3 regions of the Terribacillus aidingensis genome follow, and region 3 is predicted to be linked to each of the others. Evidence: riboswitches for the same ligand, from Rfam matches in the RefSeq annotation. Region 3 holds a riboswitch; each other region holds the start of a gene.
The links. A riboswitch is a leader RNA that binds a small molecule or an ion and turns the genes downstream of it on or off. The one in region 3 is predicted to bind S-adenosylmethionine.
Positions count from the first base shown of each region.

Region 1: another riboswitch for S-adenosylmethionine. It lies ahead of ABXS78_RS02015 (iron-containing alcohol dehydrogenase family protein); the one in region 3 lies ahead of metK (methionine adenosyltransferase).
Region 2: another riboswitch for S-adenosylmethionine. It lies ahead of ssuE (NADPH-dependent FMN reductase); the one in region 3 lies ahead of metK (methionine adenosyltransferase).

Region 1 covers NZ_CP159996.1:362,134-365,417, forward strand. Annotated here, with positions in the region: gene ABXS78_RS02010 (carbon-nitrogen family hydrolase) at 1-70, opposite strand, end outside; gene ABXS78_RS02015 (iron-containing alcohol dehydrogenase family protein) at 67-1,161, opposite strand; SAM riboswitch class I at 1,238-1,340, opposite strand; gene ABXS78_RS02020 (pyridoxal phosphate-dependent aminotransferase) at 1,447-2,625, shown strand; gene ABXS78_RS02025 (MBL fold metallo-hydrolase) at 2,666-3,284, opposite strand, start outside.
Region 2 covers NZ_CP159996.1:1,324,003-1,327,286, reverse strand. Annotated here, with positions in the region: gene ABXS78_RS07115 (LLM class flavin-dependent oxidoreductase) at 1-58, opposite strand, end outside; gene ABXS78_RS07110 (MFS transporter) at 77-1,342, opposite strand; gene ssuE (NADPH-dependent FMN reductase) at 1,355-1,906, opposite strand; SAM riboswitch class I at 1,997-2,103, opposite strand; gene spoVE (stage V sporulation protein E) at 2,257-3,284, opposite strand, start outside.
Region 3 covers NZ_CP159996.1:2,312,941-2,316,224, reverse strand. Annotated here, with positions in the region: gene pckA (phosphoenolpyruvate carboxykinase (ATP)) at 1-1,005, opposite strand, end outside; SAM riboswitch class I at 1,202-1,306, shown strand; gene metK (methionine adenosyltransferase) at 1,490-2,689, shown strand; gene asnB (asparagine synthase (glutamine-hydrolyzing)) at 2,824-3,284, shown strand, end outside.

The DNA.
Region 1 (3,284 bases), 1.6 Mb from region 3:
CTTCCACTTTGCTGTAGTTGGCTTCCGGATCACCAAAAACGATATCATGCTGAATTAAAGCAAGTTTCATTGTGTCACTCCCTTATTTGCCGCAACGAATGTCTCGACACTTTGCATGGCGTCCACCACTTGATCTGAATCGGATACATGCATGAAATGAATGGATTCCCCTGGAGCGACAGCGCCGTCTGCTGCAATTTTCATCGCTTTATCCATATCTTCTTTTACGCCAAGCTCTTTAAGTACAGTTGGCAATCCGAGCTTTTGATAGATAGGAAGCAATGTGCGGATTTCTTCGAATTTTTCTTCCAGTGCAAGCTGAACAAGAATTCCGTAAGCGACTTTATTGCCGTGCAGCTGCTCGTGCGTTTCTGGAAGTCTTGTCAGTCCGTTGTGAATGGAATGAGCACCAGCAATACGGCCATATTCATCACCGAAACCGCCAACCATTCCGCCAGCCATGATGATCGTTTCTGCAACGCGGAGAAATGCACTGTCAGCATGCTTGTTTTGCAAAGAACAAATAGCAGCATCTCCCTCCGCTATAAGGATATCCCGGCACAACCTAGCTGCGTTGCGGGATATTTGGACTGCAAGCGGCTGATCCGACATGTGTTCGGTAAGTGCATCCGCTTCGTACCATTTAGCCAATGTATCGCCAATACCGGCAATCAGATAGGTTACAGGTGTCGTTAGCAGCAGCTTCGGCTCGACTAGCAGCATAAATGCACTGCGCGGAAACACTGTATATTCGACGAAATTACCTGCTTCATCATAGAAAACACTAAGTGAAGCCCATGGGGAGCAGTTAGAGACAATCGTTGGAATCAGGATGACCGGCAATCCTGCATCATTGGCAGCAGCTTTGGCAGTATCCAGCACTTTTCCGCCTCCGACACCGATTATGAATTGAGCAGCTTCGTCCTTTGCGATATCTGCTAATCTGGCTGCTTCCGCATGTGTGCACTGGCCGTTATAGGCTACTCGTTTCACTGGCAAATCGATTGGATCCAGAAACGGGGAAGCCGCTTTCCAGGAAGCATCTCCGTGGATAAGCAATCCATTGGTCCAGTTCAATTCTTTAAGTCTTGCTGGAAGGCTTTGTAGTATATTATCCTCGCAGGCGTAATAATTCGGAGCGCCTTTTATGTTGATGGTCATGTTGTCACCTCATTGATTTTTTACATAAAAAAACTCTTCCAGACGAATATGGAAGAGGAATGGCGTGTGTCTCGTCCCCTTATCCCTCAGCGTCTAGCTGTTGGATCAGCACCGTGTGCAAATAGCACCGGTTGCCGGGCTTCATAGGGCCAATTCCCTCCGCCTTCTCTTGATAAGAGTGTGTGATTCATGTATGATTTGTTCATTATCGCATTCTATTTCCAAGACTGTCAAGATTGGTAATAGTCAGAATAAGATGTGAGAGACCACAGGAGAGTGAGTAAGATGGATTTTCCGTTTTCGGATGCATTGAAACGTTTGCCGGAACAGTTTTTTGCCGGCTTAGTACATAAAGTAGGGTTGCTGGAGAAGGAGGGGCACGATATCATCAAGCTCGGACAGGGAAACCCTGATCTGCCGACGCCGCAGCATATCGTAGAGAAATTGAAGGAAGCCTCCGATAATCCGGCTTATCATAAATATTCACCTTTCAGAGGCTTTGATTTTCTAAAACAGGCAGTCTGTGACTTTTATGATCGGGAATACGGTGTGAAACTAGATCCCGCAACAGAAGTGGCCATCATGTTCGGCTCTAAGACAGGTTTGGTGGAGATCAGCCAATGTCTATTGAATCCAGGTGATGTGGCACTGCTTCCGGATCCCGGATATCCCGATTATATGTCCGGTATCGAACTTGCCCAAGCGCGGACATCACTCATGCCATTAACCGCAGAAAATAAATTTCTGCCTGATTATACTGCTATTCCTGCAGGTGATTTGGAAGAAGCAAAGATGATGTTCCTGAACTATCCGAACAATCCGACTGCTGCTACTGCGGATCAGAAGTTCTTCGATAAAACAGTGGAACTGGCGAAGGAACATAAGATTTGTGTATTGCATGATTTCGCTTATGGTGCACTTGGGTTTGATGGAAAAAAACCGCAGAGCTTCCTGCAGTCCGAAGGCAGTAAGGAAGTTGGCATTGAAATGTACACTCTATCCAAAACGTATAATATGGCTGGCTGGCGCATCGCCTTTGCAGTTGGTAATGCATCTGTTATTGAAAGTATCAATTTAATCCAGGATCATGTTTATGTGAGTCTGTTCGGGGGCATGCAAGAGGCGGCAGCTTATGCGCTGACAGCGGATCAGACATGCGTGGAGGAGCTTGTCCACAGGTATGAGAGCAGAAGAGATGCTTTCATTGGCCATCTACGTGCTATTGGCTGGGAGGTACCGGAGCCAAAAGGAACCTTCTTCGTTTGGCTGCCAGTTCCTCATGGTTACACGTCTGAGGAATTCGCTGATCTGCTGCTGGAAAAGGCGCATGTGGCGGTCGCTCCGGGCAATGGTTTCGGGGAATATGGGGAAGGATACGTTCGCGCTGGTTTATTGGATACAGAAGAAAGATTGCTGGAAGCAGCGATGCGGATTGAAAAGCTTGGTATCTTTTCTAAAGCATAAGAAAGAGCCAGTCCCGGTGGGAACTGGCTCTTTTTTTCTATTAACTGGTCACTGCGCAGCGATTTGGGCCTGATTCGATATCGGCTTCGTCTGTACTGTCAATGACAGCTTTACCTTGATTTGCTTCTCTTATCAGCTGGTAGCTGTTCGGCTGCTGTGCAGGAATACTATCCAAGACGGAGGAAGCAAATTGGGTTGCATCCTGCAGCTGCAGTCTCGGGTTTTTTCTGTATAGGTCTTCCATGCGTGCTTGGACGGTGCCGTCACTTCCGATCTCTGACAGCTCGGAAAAATGCGATGGAAGGACAATCAGATCCAGCGACAATAATGGATATTTTTCGTATAACGTATTGTGCAAATCCTGTACCCATTGTTCTGCTTGACCGGCTAAATCCGGACGGCCAATCGACTCGGTAAAAAGCGTATCTCCAGAAAGCAGGAATGTGTCATCAACAACAAAGCTGATGCTTCCTTCTGTATGACCTGGTGAGGCAACGCTGCGCATGCCTTCTTCGGATTTACCGAATGGAATCGCAATACCGTCTTGCAGCGGTGAGAATGTGAATGTCGCTTCTTTTCCATCATCAGCAGGGAACCAGTAAGTCGCTCCTGTTTCTTCTGCCAGCTTCCGTCCGCCAGACAAATGATCTGCATGGAGA
Region 2 (3,284 bases), 990 kb from region 3:
ATTGATGTCCAACGCAATTCATATCAAAAGCGTTCAAAAAGATCCGTTTGTTTGTCATTTGAAAATCCTCCTTTAGTTATCTGACAGCAAGCTCTTCTGAGGCATGTATTTGTGCTTTCGAAGCAGGGATTAGAAATGGTGTTAACAGAAAACTAAGTGCATATAAAATGGCAAATCCCCATACCACACCGATGATTCCTAAGTAGTTATTCAGTACTCCGACAAGCACCGGTCCCAGAAACTGACTGGCTCCAGCACCTAAATTAAGTACCGAGATCGCTGCACCGCGGTTGGCTGGAGCAAGCGTCGGCAATATAGCAGACAGCGGAACAAAAGCTGCTATTGCAGCACCGAAAAGAACCGCGTTCAGCACAAGCAGCGGGATATTTGCTCCGAATGCTGCCGGGATATAGTAGTAAAGCAAAGAACAAACAGCTGCTCCCACACAGCCAAACCAACGGACTACCTTGACCCAGCCGATTCGGTCACCTATCATTCCAAACAACACCCCAGCCGCCATATTGCTGATGGACTGAATTGCCCAAAGCTGGAGCCACTGACTCGTCGAAATATCCAGGAAACTCGTGAAAAATCCAGGCATCACAACTACGAAACCATACCATCCTGCTGTATTGATTGTCCGAAGCAGACCTCCAGCAGCAACGCGAGGGCTCTCCCAAAGAATCGTGATTCCTTTAAGTGCCTCTGCCCATTTATTTCCCCGGCTTTGATCCTGAATCCTGACTCCCTGGCGATCTTTGTCATCTACTAGTGCGACACCTAAAATTCCACCAAGGATAATCCAAATAAGCGAGCTCCACAATGTGGCCATTTCACCGATGTATGGCAGTAAAATACTCGGATAATAGGAGCCAAGAAAACCAATTCCCCCAGCAAACATAAAGAAGAACCATCCCATTGCTGTTGCAAGCTTTTGCTTTTCCGTACGGTAGGCAATCCAGACAATAAAAGCAAAAGCAAACAGCGGGTAGCCAAAACCGCGCAATCCGTACATAAGCACCATCATTGAAAAGCTTTCCATGTAAAGCCCCAGATACAGAAAGCCGATTTCAAAAACAACCCACGTCACAAGCCCAATCAGCATCGTTTTTCGAGGTCCGATGACTTCTCCTAGAACACCAGCCAGCCAGGAAGCCAGTGTAAGCACAATCCCATAAGCACTGAACATAATAGCTGACTGATTGGTAGTGAAGCCAATGTCGACGACATACTTAGACAGGAATGCCTGTTCGATGCCATCCCCAGTCATGAATAACAAAATCGCAAGCAAACCGCCAATGACTTGAACTGGTATACCGAACAACGTTTTCGTTGCTTTCATTACTTCCCTCCTTTACTTTGCGATACTGATAGAGTGATTTCGGCGAATAGCCTCAACAAGCTGATTGGCTTGCGTGTTAATCCTTATACCTGTTTCTGCATCTGCCACTGGTTGATCAGGGTTCTCCTTGTTGATATGGTGATCGCACAAATATACTCCCTGTAAAGGCTCTCCCTTAAGATTCGCGATCAAGGGCTTTAACGCATAATCAATCGCTAACAGATGAGCTGGGCTGCCTCCTGTCATGATCGGAAGTACGGGTTTGTGCTTAAATGCATCTTGAGGCAATAAATCAAGCAATGCTTTCAACACGCCTGTATATGCTGCTTTATATACAGGCGATGCAATGATTAATCCTTTCGCGCCGCTGACAGCATGACCCGCCTGCACAATTGCAGGGCTGTCGAATCTTGCATAAATCAAATCCTCCGGCGCAAAATCGGTAACGCTGATTTCCTTGACGGTGAAACCTTGCTCTTCAGCCAGTTTACCTGCATAGTTAGCAGCCAGCTGAGATCTGGAATGTTTGGACGGGCTTCCTGATAAAATAATAATGTCAGTCAATTTTCATTTCTCCTTTTTCTGTAGTAGAGTGACTAAACGAAAAAAAGCTCTCTTTTCCGAAGAAAAGAGAGCTTGATATAATCGCCCGCACTCTTATCTTCCAAGAAATTAATCTTGCTGGATTTAGCACCTTTCTGACTTAGTCAGAGGTTGCTGAAGCTTCATCGGGCCAGTCCCTCGGCTTCTCTTGATAAGAACTGTATGAAATTGTTTATAATGATACGGGCGTTGCTAAAAAAAGTCAATAGGAATTATCTAAAAATTTTTAATATATTACTTTTTCAAATCCATCTTTTTATCGGTGCATATCGAATCTAACTTGTTCATTAGTCTAGTGATCGTCGAATTCTTCAGAGTTTGCTATACCTGCTGACATTCAGAAGGATACCAACAGAGCTCAGCGTAAGTGTAAGCGATGATCCTCCATAGCTTAAAAACGGCAGTGTAATACCAGTAACCGGAATCAAACCTATTACAACACTGATATTAATCATACATTGGATAGCTATCATACCAGTGATGCCTAATGCCAGCAGACTGCTAAAGCCATCAGGCGCGCGAAGAGCTACTTGAATGCCTCGCCACAGAAACAGCAGGAAGAGAAGCATAACGCCAGCACCTCCGATGAAGCCAAGCTCTTCTGCCAGAATGGCAAAAATGAAATCCGTCTGCGGCTCCGGAAGATAGAAGAATTTTTGAAGACTGTTGCCTAAGCCGAGCCCCATCAATCCACCTGGACCGATTGCATAAAGAGATTGGATTATCTGGAATCCTTCCCCTAATGGATCCTCCCAAGGATCAAGGAAAGCGGTAATGCGCTGTATACGATATGGCGCAGACAAAATGAGCGCTGCGAAAGCACCTAGTCCTAAAATACCGAGACCGACGAAGTGGGAGATTCTGGCTCCGCTAACTAAAATCATCACCATACAAGTAAGAACTAGAACAACACCTGTTCCAAGATCCGGCTGGAGCATAATCATTCCGAAAGCTGTAAAAACGAGCAAGAGTGAAGGCAGAAATCCTTGCTTCAAGGAAGTTATATATTTCTGCTTGGCTGAAAGATAAACAGCTAAATAGATGATCAAGCCCAGCTTTGTGAATTCAGAAGGCTGGATACTGAAGGCCCCTACCCCGATCCAGCTTCTTGCACCACCACGGACCAATCCGACTCCGGGAATCAAGACGGCAATAAGCAAAATAAAGCAAATCAACAGTAAAACCTTCGCATATTTCCGCCAAATCTCATAATGCAATCTGGAAATGACCAGCATAGCCCCTAATCCAACACCGGCGAACAATAGCTGCCGCTTGGCAAAAAAGAAGCTATCGTCAAATTTATATTCCGCCCATACAGCAGAAGCACTATACACCATGA
Region 3 (3,284 bases):
TGGATGACCTGCCAAGCTCTTCGGCAGGCTGCCCTTGATGTAGTCAATCGGGTAAGCTGCACGTGTGTTTTCCGTAACAGATCCATCTTCATAATCACAAACACCAGCTTCATCAACTGCTACATTTTCAAGAATCGTACCAAATTTGATGGCACCATGAATTTCCGGCTCTTTTTCAGCGGAAAGATTGATGCACTTAGCGTAACAGCCGCCTTCGATATTGAAGATACCATCAGGTGACCAGCCGTGTTCGTCATCCCCGATCAAAGGTCTGTTCGGATCAGCTGATAGTGTCGTCTTACCTGTTCCGGATAAACCGAAGAAGAGGGCTGTATCACCATCCGGTCCGACGTTGGCAGAGCAGTGCATCGGAAGGATCTCCTGCTGCGGCAGGAGAAAATTCATTACGGAGAAAATGGATTTCTTCATTTCCCCAGCATATTCTGTACCGCCTATCACGATTACGCGCTGTTTGAAAGAGACGATTACAAATGCTTCTGAATTAGTGCCATCGACTAGCGGATCTGCTTTCACACCAGGAGCAGAGATGACAGTGAATGCAGGTTTATGTGCAGCCAGCTCTTCTTCATTAGGCCGGATGAACAATTGGTGGGCAAACAGGTTATGCCAAGCGTATTCATTGATTACCTGTATCGGAAGGTGGTAGCGTTCATCAGCTCCGGCAAAGCCTTGGAATGAGAAAACTTCTTCCTGTGCCTGCAGGTAGTCAACGACTTTACCTAATAAGTGTTCAAATATTTCTTCGCTGATAGGCTGGTTGACTTTTCCCCAATCCACTTTGTTTTCGGAAAGCTCGTCTTTGACGATGAATTTATCTTTTGGTGAGCGGCCGGTATATTTTCCTGTCGCAGCCCGCAGAGCACCAGTTTTTGTCAGACGTGCTTCCTGGCGGGACAATGCCGCCTCCGTCAGCTGAGCCGCGGATAGGTTTTTTCTTACATTGGATTGGGAGCGCATTTCTTCTAACGCTGTTAACGCGTGCATCATTCGCATCTGGATCCCGCCTTTTTTTAATTTTTGATTAGTATAACACATTAAAATATTAATACATACTATTTAAAAATGCAATCAATAAGTGCATGCTTTATTGATTAATAATTCCGAGGTTTTTAGTTGGTATTAACATGATTTTGTTGACTTCTGTAGGCTGTTCCGATAACATAGTTGCGAACGGAAAACACTCTTATTCAGAGTAGGCGGAGGGACAGGCCCTAAGAAACCCGGCAACCGTCACATTTGTGAAATGGTGCTCAACCTGAGCAAGGGATACCTTGAACGATAAGAGAGGGAATAAGCCATCCTTCTGTTATGATGGAAGGTTTTTTTTATGTAACGGCTTAATAACAGAAAAAGAGCAATACTATTGGTAGTGCTCTTTCAACCTTCACCCATTATCAAGTTTCTTAATAACATACTTGGAAAGAGTAAAACTTCCGTATTAATCGTAGTTGAAGGGGGATTTGGCAGAATGACTGCTAATCGTCGATTATTTACCTCAGAATCCGTTACTGAAGGCCATCCGGATAAAATCTGTGACCAGATTTCGGATGCTATATTAGATGAAATACTAGCTAAGGATCCGAATGCCCGTGTTGCTTGTGAGACGACTGTTACGACAGGTCTTGTACTTGTTGCAGGTGAAATCACAACAAGTGCTTATGTTGATATCCAAAGTATCGTCCGTAAAACAATCAAGGAAATTGGTTATACACGTGCGAAATATGGCTTTGATGCTGATACATGTGCTGTATTGACAGCAATCGATGAGCAATCTCCTGATATCGCAGGCGGTGTCGATCAGGCGCTTGAGGCTCGTGAAGGGCTGATGACGGACGAAGAAATCGATGCAATCGGCGCAGGTGACCAAGGCTTGATGTTTGGCTATGCAAGCAATGAAACACCAGAATACATGCCTCTGCCAATTTCACTGGCGCACCGTCTATCCAAGCAATTGGCGAAGATACGGAAAGATGAAACTGTGGATTACTTGCGCCCGGATGGGAAAACACAAGTAACAGTAGAATATGATGAAAACGATCAGCCAGTACGTATTGATACGATTGTCATCTCCACGCAGCATCATCCGGAAGTAGAGCAAGCTCAGATTCATACTGATTTGAAAGAGCTTGTTATCAAACCTGTTGTTCCAGCTGAATTGCTGGACGAAAATACGAAATACATCATCAACCCGACAGGTCGTTTCGTTATCGGCGGGCCGCAAGGTGATGCAGGTCTGACTGGCCGTAAAATCATCGTTGATACGTATGGCGGCTATGCTCGTCACGGCGGCGGAGCATTCAGCGGAAAAGATGCTACGAAAGTGGACCGTTCCGGTGCTTATGCAGCACGTTATGTGGCGAAGAACATTGTTGCAGCAGGTCTTGCTGATAAATGTGAAGTACAGCTTGCTTATGCAATCGGTGTTGCTGAACCAGTTTCCATCAGTATCGATACTTTCGGAACAAGCAAACAATCCGAAGAGGCATTGGTAAAAGCAGTACGCGATCTATTCGATCTTCGTCCTGCCGGCATCATCAAAATGCTGAACCTGCGTCAGCCAATCTACAAAGATACAGCTGCATACGGTCACTTCGGACGTACAGATAAAAACTTCCCTTGGGAGCAGACTGACAAAGCAGTACAGCTGGAAAGCTATACATTTGCATAATCTGCTTGAAAGGCAAGAGCGATAATTACGCTCTTGCTTTTTTTTGTGTCGGCGCCCATAATCTTCCTTCAAGAACCGAATTGTTTTATGCTATAATTAATGGCTAGAAGTAATGAAAGAGAGGCTAATAAGTAATGTGTGGTTTGATTGGCGTAATTAGAAAGAACGTAAAACAACTAACGCAAGCTGATAAGGATAAATTCAAACAACAGAACAACATCATCACGCACCGCGGTCCGGATGATGAAGGATATTACCATGACGAGCATGTATCATTCGGTTTCCGCCGCTTGAGTATTATTGATATCGAGGCTGGTGTTCAGCCATTAAGCTATGACGACGAAAAAATCTGGATGGTCTTCAACGGAGAAATCTACAACTACGTAGAGCTTCGTGAAGAATTGCTGAAAAAAGGCGCAGAGTTCAAAACTGAATCCGATACCGAGGTCATCGCTGCGATGTACCATACATACGGAACGGAAGCATTTAAAGAGCTTCGCGGTATGTTCAGCATCTTGCTATGGGATAAAGAAAAGAAAACACTTTTCGGAGCACGTGATCCATTCGGCATCAAACCGCTCTTTTATAAGGAGAC